DNA from 3 places in the Thalassotalea fusca genome. Region 1 is predicted to be linked to each of the others. Evidence: predicted binding sites of a transcription regulator. Region 1 holds the regulator's gene; each other region holds the start of a gene.
What was found. The regulator sigma-54, encoded in region 1, starts transcription at its own class of promoters, with help from an activator protein. The targets are predictions, from matches to a motif close to GTTGGCACGNNNNTNGNNT.

Region 1 (4,293 bases):
TACGTACGAATGTACTAAGTTCAGAACAAGCAATTATGATTATCGGCAACGGATTTACCATATACGGCTCAGGACTCGTTGTTGACTTAAACACTACACAAATGACATTGAATGAACATGTACAAACGATTTACAAGAAATCTAACTCTTAGTTTGGCGCTTAGCCTTACCGTCGCGACTTCACCTACCGCAATATCTGCTGAAGTAAGTGACTTTGATCAAGAAGTTATCATAAAATCTGAAAGCCAAGACGGTGATTTAAAGAAGAAAATATTTAGCTACATAGAAAACGTGGTTATTACACAAGGCTCTCTTGTGATCAATGCCGATTTGGTACAGGTTATTACCTCGACTGACGCTAAGGAAAAAATTTATATTGCTAAAGGTAGTCCTGCAAAATTTAGCCGAACACTTGCCGATGGAACCCCCATCAATTTACAAGCAAATGAAATCAAATATGATCCGGCTAATAGCCTAATCATCATTTCTGGCGATGCGTACCTTGAGCAAGACGGTACACAAATGACGGGTGATACCATCACCTACAATTTCAGAACTGAACAGGTCAACGCATCGAGTGACGATGATGCACAGGTTGAGACTGTTTTACAGCCGCAGCATCTAGAAAAGAAGAAAAAATAGATGAGTGAATCAGTACTAGTTGCGAATGCACTCGCAAAAGCGTACAAAGGGCGACGTGTAGTAAAAAATGTTTCATTGTCTGTTAACGCAGGTGAAATTGTTGGTCTACTAGGCCCTAATGGTGCAGGTAAAACTACATCGTTTTATATGATTGTAGGTCTGGTACCAAATGATAGCGGAAGTATTACGCTAAATAATGAAGACATTACACTGCTTCCAATGCATGAAAGAGCGCGACAAGGCATTGGCTATTTGCCTCAAGAAGCGTCGATATTCAGAAAGCTGAGTGTATACGACAATATTATGTCGATATTGCAAACACGTAAATCGCTCACAGAAGTAGAACGTGAAGAAAAGCTTGAGCAACTGCTTGAAGAGTTTCATATTTCACACATAAAGGATAATCTTGGGATGAGCCTTTCTGGTGGTGAAAGGCGTCGTGTTGAAATTGCACGCGCACTTGCCGCTGATCCTAAATTTATTCTATTAGATGAACCATTTGCTGGTGTAGACCCTATTTCCGTAGGAGATATAAAGAAAATTATTCTACACTTAAAAATGCGCGGTATAGGTATTCTCATTACGGACCACAATGTAAGAGAGACGCTCGATGTATGTGAACGTGCTTACATTGTGAGTCATGGTGAGTTAATTGCTGAGGGTGACGCAGATCAAATTCTTGCGAATCAACACGTAAGAGATGTGTACCTCGGTGAACAATTCACGTTATAGTTAAGGTAATCCAGCTAATTATGTTTAATAACAATAACAGGAAAGTAAGTTTTTAGATGCGCCCTACTCTGCAACTTCGAATAGGTCAACAACTCACCATGACCCCACAATTGCAACAGGCAATCAAACTGTTGCAATTGTCGACATTGGATTTACAACAAGAAATCCAAGAAGCGCTAGAAAGCAATCCATTGCTGGAAGTAGATGAATCAGCTCCAACTAACCAAGAAGATAAACCTGACAACCTCGAAGAAGCGTTTTCAGCACAATCAAATGACTCATCCGATAATGCTAGTTCCGATGGTTCTGAAGACGCCATGCCTTCGGCTGATGAAATCACCACGACCGAAGCAATGGATAAAAATGATATCCCTGAAGAGTTGAATATTGATACGACGTGGGATGAAAGCTTTAGCGCAGGTGTATCGAGTGGCGGCGTTGGCCCTTCAGATGATTACACTTATCAAGGTGAGACCACAGAATCTATTCAAGATCACTTACGTTGGCAAATGGATTTAACGCCATTTACTGAAACAGATCGCGCAATCGCCACAGCGATTATCGATGCAATCGACGACGCTGGTTATTTAACCGTTACCGCCGAAGATATTCTAGAGAGCTTAGGTGTCGAAGACGTAGAAGTTGATGAAGTAGAAGCAGTAATCAAGCGTATAAACATGTTTGACCCCGTTGGCGTTGGCGCTCGCTCTATCTCTGAGTGTTTATTAATTCAACTTAATCAATTCGACCCTGCCACGCCATGGTTAAAAGAAAGTAAAGTGGTATTGTCTGAGCACATCGACTTACTGGGTAATCGTGACTATCGTCAATTAATGCGTAAAACACGCTTAAAAGAAGACCAACTACGTGAAGTTATTCGATTAATCCAGTCTTTGGATCCTCGCCCTGGTGATAGCGTAATTAAAGGTGACGATCAATACATCGTACCGGATGTATCTGTTGAGAAAAAGAATGGTCGCTGGGTCGTAGAATTAAACCCTGATACTGCGCCTCGATTAACAGTTAACCAACAGTATGCTTCTATGGCTCGTTCAATGAAATCGACCACGGACAGCCAATTCATTCGCTCTAATCTCCAAGAAGCTAAATGGTTCATTAAAAGTTTAGAAAGCCGAAACGAAACCTTATTAAAAGTGTCTAATTGTATCGTGCAACGCCAACAAGGCTTTTTTGAACATGGCCCTGAAGCGATGCGTCCGATGGTTTTAAATGATATTGCTGAAGCTGTAGATATGCACGAATCAACAATATCTCGTGTTACCACACAAAAATACATGCATACTCCGAGAGGCATATTTGAGTTGAAGTTTTTCTTCTCGAGTCATGTAAGCACGGAAAATGGCGGTGAATGTTCATCGACAGCTATCCGCGCATTAATCAAAAAACTTGTTGCAGCCGAACTACCCGCTAAGCCACTAAGCGACAGCAAAATGGCAGAGCTACTCGCTGAACAAGGAATAAATGTTGCGAGAAGAACGATAGCTAAGTACCGCGAGTCCTTGTCTATTCCACCTTCAAACCAACGAAAAAGTTTACTTTAACTCACCCAACGATAAGGAATACGCATATGCAGATTAATCTTTCAGGTCATCATGTTGAAATCACCGATTCACTTCGCCAATGCGTTAATGAGAAATTTGCCAAGCTAGAACGACATTTTGAGCATATCAATAACGTGTATGTCGTATTAACAGTTGAAAAATTAAGTCAAATCGCCGAAGCAACTTTACATTTGAATGGTACTGAAATTCACGGTAAAGCCGAAAATGGCGATATGTATGCATCAATTGATTCTCTTATCGATAAACTTGATCGCCAAGTACTTAAGTACAAAGGCAAATTAAACCAATACTAAAGAAGTAATAATCCTTCACACGCCTTATGAAGTTACATGAAATATTAACCGAGGACTGCACGTTATGTGCAGTCCCAGCGACTAGCAAGAAAAAAATACTTGAAACCATCAGTGAGAAAGCCGCTGAACACATCAGTGGCTCTACAACTTTTGAGTTACTCGATAGTTTAATTACGCGTGAGAAGATGGGTTCTACCGGCATAGGTAATGGCATTGCTATACCTCACGGACGCTTGCCCAATACGGAGAAAGTCATTGCGGTATTAGTGACAACATCTGAACCTGTCTCCTTTGACTCTATCGATAATCGCCCGGTTGATATTTTTATCGCTTTGTTTGTTCCTGAAGAACAATGCCAGCAGCACCTTTGTACTTTGCAAAGTATTGCCCAGGTGTTTAGCGACAAACGAATTTGCAAACAAGCGAGAAAATGTGAAACCAGTCATGAACTGTATTCGCTCGTACAGCAAACCAACCATTGATAGATGTAGCGTGCATACATTTCTGTTAAGGTATAACAAACCTACCAAGGAACCCCTTAAATGAAGTTAATTATTGTTAGTGGCCGTTCTGGATCGGGCAAGAGTGTTGCCTTAAGAGTTCTGGAAGATTTAGGCTATTACTGCGTTGATAACATCCCCGTTAATTTGTTACCAGCCTTAACGCATACAGTAATTAACGACTATGAAACTGTTGCAGTAAGTATCGATGTACGTAACTTGCCTGACGAACCTTCCGATGTCGCAGAAATCCTTGATTACTTACCCAATAATGTTGAGTTGAGTATTCTTTATTTGGACGCAGAAGATGTAGACCTTATTCGTAGGTTTAGCGAAACAAGACGATTACACCCATTGATCCGCAAAAACATTGCATTAGATCAGGCTATTTCTTTGGAAAAAAAGCTACTGGAACCTATTGCCAGTCGCGCTAATTTATATTTTAACACCAGCCAGTTATCACCACACCAGCTGGCAGACATGATCCGTGAACGCATATTAGGTAAGAAAACTGGCACTATGATTGTCGTATTTGAATCCTTC
Region 2 (4,293 bases), on a different contig from region 1:
ACAAGCAATGACAGGCGAAATCGACTCACCGAAAATTTGGCACAATTGATGATTGAGTCAACATATGCGCAAGAAGATTCTCCACGTCGTTATGACTATTTTGATGATGTAGGTTATAGCAAAGCGGGCTTTGCCGCTGAGCATTTCGCCGAAGTATATCAAATCCCCTCCTATATTCTGGAAGTAGAACCCTACGATGCTGATCTCTTTTTTTACAATGGCTTCATGCTCGCCGAAACAAAAATACGCGCTTTGGCACAAAAAATCACTAACACGACGTTGTTGGCTTTTTATCACCAAGCTGGACCGGCTATTGTCGAATCCGTTGAGATTTATAATACAGAAACAAAAGAGAATATTTTCACCGGAAGTTGGCAAGCCAGCTCAGCGAACGACAGAAGCTGGCAGTTCAATCAACTGACTCCTATTACTGCCGACACTAATTACCAACTAAAGCTGTCATTTAATAAGCCAATGCGTTATCGCAATACTAACGGAGAAATAGTCAATCATCCAGGCGTTGATATTCCACTTTTACCGGAGATTATTGTCAGATCAGCAAATGGCTCTCTGATTGCGTTATCAACAAATTCAGGTAAATGGCTAAATAACCAAGCAACAAACGCTGCATTAGGTTATAAACGGTATCAAGACGATAGCTTTTTGGTTGAATTTTCATTGCCCAGCTCATTTGGTTCAGACCAAGAGCAACAAATCAATCTTGAGTTGAATGTGCAAGATCTCGCAGGCATGCAGCTCGACGCTAATCCGCAAACCGTTGTTGACTGGCTAGACGGTGGCTGGAGTGGTTACGAAAATACGGATGGCCAAGCAAGCGATACTGGAGGCATAGATAAGACAATTAGCATCCAATTGGCGGCAACTAAAGCGAAACCACAACCTGAAATTGAACCTAAGGATAAACCCTCTGGTGGTAGCACTTCTCGACTAGTATTAATCGCGTTGCTTTGTTTTTGCTGTATAAGATTTATCAAAATGAAAAGATACTAGAATGTACTAATCGGTCGGTAACGAATGTCGAAGCCCTAATGACGCTAGAATACTGGAGTAATGTCGGAACAGCCAATACTCCAATACCTCTCGTTCATGATGTAATAACCGATAAAACACAGGTGCCTTGTTTTGCTATCCTGAAGACATCAGAAATGCGACTTATGCTACCAATGCCAGTGAGCAAGCATCACCACAAGAACCATGTCGTACAATAAATACACAATAATTTCAGGCCCCTGCGTACCCCCCACTTAGCCAATATACGAATGTGTTAAAAATCGTGACAATTTACTGTGCTGCATATATGAAAATGCGCTGAAAATTTTGGCTCGAAGAAAGATGATGCGTAATGAAATTACTTGAGCTTGTTTTCTCGTTAAGGTTTGAGATGGTATGACGAAAATAAATCATGCAAATAGTAAATTTGGATTGTTCTGTTGAAAAGTATTAAATTTGCGCTGTAAATAGATGCTTGTTTACATAGAAAGTAACATTATCAATTTACCTGAAATAAAAAAACACTGACCGCATTGATCAGTGTTTTTCACAATTCAATAAATTTGGATTATAGAACAGGCTTTTTATTTCGGCGTGACGCTAGTCCGATCATCCCAAGTGCTAATATCGCCAGTGTTGATGGCTCTGGAACTTTTTGCGATGGCTCAAATTTAACAGCTAATTGATCGAGCCATAACCACTCTCTAGAAGAGCCAAACTCTCTTATCTGAAAAGAGTTGAAAACAGCCCCCGTCGCACTAAATACCTCTGTAGCGCCCTTTGTTCCGTTAAATTGTTGGTAGCCAACTTGGGTGGTATTATCGTAAAGAAATATTTCGAACTGATGTGTTGTACTGTGTGTATAAAGATCAAACGACATAGCATTTACAAAACTTGAGAAAATAAATGTAACATCATCAATAGTATCTGACACAGTACAACCATGCGATACCCCTATCATCAAGTAACCTGTACCGGTTTCGTTGAATTTGCTAGGCATACAATAGCCAGCAGATAAGTTTGCATATCCAGAATTATTCACCACGGTAAGGCCGTTCGAAGAAAACTGATTAGTTAATGGCTCCCAATTTCCATTGGACAATGATTCCATTTCAAATCCAAAAATGAAGTCCGGAGTATTTACTTCGGAGCCACCAATAGTAATCAGAGATGCATTGGCTATACTCGTTAGGGATAGAATTAACCAAACAAAAGAAACCTTTAAAAACTTGAAACTCATTTAACTCTTCCTTTTAACCACTTGCCATAAGTTTAGATAGTTAATCATAAAAATAGTAAATTATTATTTAACGCCCTTATATTCAAAAATCATACCAAAACAAAAAAACAAAATGATTTCAATAAGTTCAATGAATCAAGCAACAATTTACGTTTGGGTATTGTAAAGCATTCCGACACAAACCAACTCATCAACCAGTTGAATTATAAGGATTATTTTCTAATAATTTAAGTTTGAATTATATTTTAAACAGAAAACACTGTTAAGTGATTAAATTTCAATGTAAGACTATAGAAACAGCTCCGATTGATTAGAGTTTAAAGGGTATGTATAAGCTTAAACACTCCGAACTGCAATTTTTCTGATACATTACTTCAACACCGCTATCGCATAGTATATTAGTACCATCAATTTACCTGCTATGGAGCGAGAATCATTAGTTAAGAAGTTTAGCGATTAAATCCAGACAATCACAATTTATATCAAGCAAGCCCAGTAACAACTATCTCCCTCCAATGACACTTGTTACTTGTGCTGTGGCTATCAACTAAGGAATCCATTTCCAACCTGATCTTTTGGCTTTATCATGCCTAACGCTTAATAAATCGCTGTGAATCTCGCCATGTGGCATTTTAGCAACTAGCTGTCGATATTCATTTCCTTTGATTTTCAGCATGTGTTGGTGATCGCCAGCTTCAATTTATACATACGGAGCTTTGAGTAGCTCATCATCAACCATCATTTTCAAATTATATGCTTTGCCAACGCAAGGTATCGCCCCTTTCTTGCAGTCAGGAAACAAGTCAATCAATCTCGTTTCACTCAATAATTTATAGTGGCGATTTGTTAAAGTATTTAATTGGTTAACCGATACCCTGCGTTTAGCTGGTACACTCGCCATCAGAAACCCTCCATCTGAGTCTTCTAATATGACGGCTTTGGCAACCTGTTCAGGCGGTAATTTGGCAGATATAGAGCTATCTAAAGCGGTTGCTGTAGGGCGATGTTTTATTACTTCATAATTGACATGCTCTCTAGCAAAAAATTCCTCGAGTGTGATTGCAATGGTCATAATAATCTCCCATCAATCGTACTGATGCACCACTAAGTTTAGTTGATTATTGACCAAATGCGTCAAAGACGGCTACTTCAAGAAAGATTGAATGTCTAATGCGGCAAGCAGAAGGTTGCAAGCACAAAAAAGCACCAACAATAGTTGGTGCTTTTTGAGCGATAAATTAAATTGTGATTTATGCTTGTTTCTTACTGCGGCGAGAAGCTAACCCTAGCGCGCCCAAAGCAAAGATTGCCAATGTAGTTGGTTCTGGAATGTCATTTACCGCAGTCGATGAACCAAACGTAATATTATCAAACGCGACTTTATTGACCGTACCGCCAAAATCAATTGATTTAGCCATACCGGCAAAACTTGCACCAATATTATCCCAATTGCAATACGTGCCATCAGGATCTCCCACACAATTGTTATCGTTATGATTAGCACTAAGCGATATGTGTCCCAATAAATTTCCCGAAGCATTTAGTCCATCATAAATACTAACAGAGGCACTTTGTGATGAAGAATAATAGAACGAAAACCCTGTATCAAATCCGGCAGCATAATTCAAAATGGCAGTACCTTGTACAAAGTACATAACCGTTGAACCACTTGGTTCATTAGCAAAGTTTCCTGCACCGCCATCATCTGAATCTACCACCCCTAAAGCATTAGGACTAAATTCAACACCGTAATTAGTTCCTGAATTTCCTTCACTATCAGTTCCACCGTTATAAAAGCTGCTAATACTTGAAGTATCACCAACCCCTTCAAAGTCAAGAACTATAAGACTCGCTTGGCTGGCATAGCTATTAACTAAGAGCAAAATGGCGCCTAGAAATTTTACGCTCATACCTTTATCCTTTTTATCCATTATAATTTTTCTTATAATAATCATATGATTATCGTTCCAATAACAAACGTATCATCAGCAACAATCAAGCCAAACTACATTTACACTTACCTTTCAATAACTTGCAGTAAA
Region 3 (4,293 bases), on a different contig from region 1:
TCAAACCAGCCCACTATAAGCGCAAGCAAACACGTGCAATGGGACGTGTTTCTTTGATGGCGACAACGGCCACTGAGCAGGCATTAATCGACGCAGATTTACTGGGTCATCCAAGTCTGACCAATGGTGATACTGGTATCTCCTATGGCTCGTCTTCTGGTTCGCCTGCGCCGATCATGGCATTCGGCGAATTATTAAAGAACGGGGATATGACTGGAGTAACGGCAACTAGTTATATCCAAATGATGAGTCACACTGCGCCGGTCAATATTGGTGTGTTTTTTGGCGTTAAAGGGCGTTCAATCACAACGAGTTCTGCGTGTACTTCAGGTTCTCAAGGTATTGGGTATGCTTATGAAGCGATCAAGTACGGGCAACAAAAAATGATGATCGCTGGCGGCGCAGAAGAGCTTTGCGTTACCGGAGCCGCCGTTTTTGATACGTTATTTGCTACCAGTGTACGCAATACTGAGCCTAAACAAACGCCTCGGCCGTTCGATGCTAATAGAGATGGCTTAGTGATAGGTGAAGGCGCAGGTACGCTAATCTTAGAAGAGCTGGAAAGTGCACAAGCACGTGGCGCAACTATCCTAGCGGAAGTTGTTGGATTTGGCACCAATGCTGATGGTAATCATGTGACACAACCAACCGCTGACACAATGGAAAGAGCGATGCAATTGGCTTTGGCTGATGCCAAATTAACTGCAACCGATATTGGTTACGTAAATGCTCACGGCACATCAACCGATAAAGGTGATATTGCAGAATCGGTGGCAACTTATAGTGCACTTGGCGCAATACCAATCAGCTCGTTAAAAAGTTACCTAGGTCATACGTTAGGCGCATGTGGTGCGATTGAAGCATGGGCCAGTATTCATATGATGAACGATAAGTGGTTCGCACCTACGTTAAATCTCGATGCGGTTGACGAACAGTGTGCACCATTAGATTATATTCGTGGTGAAGGGCGTACCATTGATACTGACTATGTCATGTCGAATAATTTTGCCTTTGGTGGCATTAACACGTCATTGATTTTCAAACGCTGGGTAGCGTGATTAGTGCGGTATGATAAGTCCGGTTTCGAGCCGGACTTATTCGAATGTCTACAATATTACGCGCGGCTTAAATTGGTATCGATTTCTTGTGATAACAAGATGATCCATTTGTTGTAGTTTCTATGGATAACGTCACCTTTGCGTGTGCCTTGCTGATAATGCAAGTTGCGGCTCTTACGATATTCAATTGAATAATCTTTTTGTGAGTATTTAATTTCAATTTCAGCGTAGTGATCACGCACATTGATTGCAGCAAAAATGCTGTCATCAGTTTTCTTAATTACACGCCATCTCTTGTATTGTAGTGCCGAAATTATGCTTTTTTCGACCTGTTCTTTACTAACATCATAGATGATTGATTGGCTGTTAAAGTTCTGGACTGGTTGTGTTCTTGCACATGCTGCTATCAAAACAAGCATCATGGCAGCAATGATTAGTTGTTTCATTATTTTTCCTTAAATTGATAACGAAATAAGTTTTAGGGCTGTTGAATCTTGCTGCTCGATTCTTACATAAACGATTATGCGACAAACCGAGCATCGTGATCAAAACACGCTCTAGTTGAACAAAATTTATACCTTAAAGATCAACAGCCCTTAGTGTTAGCGATACGAACTTCCATTATTAGCTTCATTCCAACGCTAAGCGATATAGTTTACTATAATGCGCCCCTTATCGTCATTGGGATGATTAAAATTAATTGTGAACAATCGCACTAGCTTATCGCCATTTGAAAATTTACCTTCGTTAATTAGCCTTGACGAGGTACAGGTATTGATTTTTGATTGTGCGGCCATTAATGATCAGCTTGACGGGGCGCTCGATGTGTTGGCAGCCAACATCTGCTTAACATCAACCGAGTGCCAGCAACTATCGCGGCGTAAAAAAAACAGCCAGAAATTACACTTCTTGTTAAGCCGTGGATTAATTAAGCACTATGTGTCTAGCGTGCTTACTGTGCCCTTTCATACATTGGAAGTTGCATTCAATTCCCAACTCCAAGCATTACAGGTGTTTAGTGAGGACAAGCGTCTCCCCTTGTCGCTATCGTTAAGCCACTCGAATGATATGGTGGCAATTGCCCTCGACTTTAATGCTGCAGACGCGAAGTTGGGCATAGATATCGAATGGCTCAACCGAGGTCGTCCTGTGATAGAGATGGCGAAATTGGCTTTTATGCCCAATGAGCAAGCCAATATCGCAGACTCGGAGGATCCCTATCTCACTTTTTTCCAATACTGGACGCAAAAAGAAGCACTGATCAAAGCAACACATGGCTCGATATTCTCTGATTTCAAATGTGATGTGGACACGGAAATTAAACACCGCGAGTTAACTCATCAAACAGTGAAGCTGACACAGTACGTAATAACTGTTGTGTTACCACCAAATTCATCCTGTCGCATGCTGCCTGTTGTGCCAATTTCCCGCGAAAGATTCTCCGCTTAAAGCGCTTAGCTCGAATTAGAGCTATTGCACCACAATCGCACTTTTAGTGCGTAACAATGAAGCATTCGATACTCTCTATGTTTACCATTGTCTAGTAAGTTATTGATATTGTTTTGTTTTGTGTTTTGGCACGATCACTGAATAACTGTGTAGCAAGTAAATTATTTCGTTGCTCGTCACATTGGCACCTTTGCAACAATGTTGGCGGTAGACGGAGGGAGAATAAAATGCTGCACAAATTTAGCTTTCACAGAATAACGCCAAAGATCGTCAAGCGAGTCAAAACAGGCCTGCATGCGTGTTTAACATGTTGCTATGCTCTACTCATAAACAATACGGCAGTTGCCTCTGCAAATATTGCGCTGGGTTACCCTGAAAAAGAAGAAATAACGCTCGGTTTTATCAAACTCACTGATATGGCACCGCTCGCTGTTGCCTACGAGCGCGGATATTTTGAGGATGAAGGGCTATACGTCACGCTTGAAGCACAGGCCAACTGGAAAGTGTTACTTGATGGTGTTGTGGATGGTCGATTAGACGGCGCTCATATGTTGGCAGGCCAACCGCTTGCAGCTCGTATTGGTTATGGCACTAAAGCCGATCTCATTACCCCTTTTTCTATGAACCTCAATAGTAACGCAATTACCGTCGCAAATGATGTTTGGCAAAAGATGAAGCCCCACTTGCCCACTGACGTGCACGGTAAGGTTAAACACCCAATTACGGCAGATGCGCTTAAACCTGTGATTGATGACTATCAACGTCAAGGAAAGCATTTCAATATGGGCATGGTATTTCCAGTGTCCACACATAACTACGAACTGCGTTATTGGTTAGCAGCTAGCGGTATTCATCCTGGATTCTATGCGCCAGAATCAGGAGATACTTCAGGGTTAATTGATGCTCAGGTCCAACTTTCAGTAACACCGCCCCCGCAAATGCCTGCAACGATGGAAGCGGGTACGATCAAAGGATATTGCGTAGGCGAACCGTGGAATCAGCAAGCACTCAAAAAAGGATTAGGTGTGCCAGTGATCACCAATGCGCAAATCTGGCACAACAATCCAGAAAAAGTGCTTGGATTAACCGAAGCATTTGCAAAACGCTATCCATACACCACCATTCGTTTGACTCGCGCATTGCTGCGCGCCACAAAATGGTTAGATGAAAACAACAACGCCAATCGGGTTGCGGCCACTCAATTGCTCGCGCAATCACAGTATGTTGGTGCTGATGCTGAAGTGATCGCCAGTAGCATGACTGGCACATTTGAGTTTGAACGTGGCGATAAACGGTTGATGCCTGACTTCAATGTGTTTTTTCGCTACAACGCCAATTTTCCGTACTACTCCGATGCGATTTGGTTTCTTACCCAAATGCGTCGCTGGGGACAAATCAGTGAAGACAAACCCGATCAATGGTTTAAGGACATCGCGCGTTCTGTTTATCGACCGGAGATATTTAAACGAGCGGTACAGTCGTTGATCGATGACAAGTTGTTACAAGCGTCAGACTTTCCTAGCGTGCTGGCGGAAGACGGATACAGAGCGGCGCAGTCTCACTTTATTGATGACAAGACCTTTGATGCCCATAAACCTAATGCATACCTGGCGCAGTTTGCCATCAGTAAGACTGCCGGTATCAAGCAGGCCAATCAATTATTGAACGAGCATGTTGATATGGCGCTTGAGTAACTGCCGTTTAATATTTCAATTTCTAATTTTCACAAGTTACATATTACGGAAAGACACTATGTCATTATTTGCTAATTTTTCTATCGCGCCTC

Region 2: the regulator sigma-54 is predicted to act here: its motif matches at 2,332-2,350, upstream of ACSLUK_RS11335 (PEP-CTERM sorting domain-containing protein).
Region 3: the regulator sigma-54 is predicted to act here: its motif matches at 2,632-2,650, upstream of ACSLUK_RS14860 (CmpA/NrtA family ABC transporter substrate-binding protein).

The regions. Positions count from the first base shown of each region.
Region 1 covers NZ_JBQRUN010000016.1:26,243-30,535, forward strand. Annotated here, with positions in the region: gene lptC (LPS export ABC transporter periplasmic protein LptC) at 1-152, shown strand, start outside; gene lptA (lipopolysaccharide transport periplasmic protein LptA) at 154-642, shown strand; gene lptB (LPS export ABC transporter ATP-binding protein) at 643-1,374, shown strand; gene ACSLUK_RS16215 (RNA polymerase factor sigma-54) at 1,431-2,936, shown strand; gene hpf (ribosome hibernation promoting factor) at 2,963-3,250, shown strand; gene ptsN (PTS IIA-like nitrogen regulatory protein PtsN) at 3,277-3,732, shown strand; gene rapZ (RNase adapter RapZ) at 3,793-4,293, shown strand, end outside.
Region 2 covers NZ_JBQRUN010000008.1:11,338-15,630, forward strand. Annotated here, with positions in the region: gene ACSLUK_RS11330 (M14 family zinc carboxypeptidase) at 1-1,011, shown strand, start outside; gene ACSLUK_RS11335 (PEP-CTERM sorting domain-containing protein) at 1,580-2,251, opposite strand; gene ACSLUK_RS11340 (aminoacyl-tRNA deacylase) at 2,952-3,323, opposite strand; gene ACSLUK_RS11345 (PEP-CTERM sorting domain-containing protein) at 3,502-4,161, opposite strand.
Region 3 covers NZ_JBQRUN010000013.1:35,259-39,551, forward strand. Annotated here, with positions in the region: gene ACSLUK_RS14845 (beta-ketoacyl-ACP synthase) at 1-1,058, shown strand, start outside; gene apeA (ApeA family protein) at 1,115-1,504, opposite strand; gene ACSLUK_RS14855 (4'-phosphopantetheinyl transferase family protein) at 1,761-2,507, shown strand; gene ACSLUK_RS14860 (CmpA/NrtA family ABC transporter substrate-binding protein) at 2,735-4,201, shown strand; gene ACSLUK_RS14865 (ABC transporter permease) at 4,260-4,293, shown strand, end outside.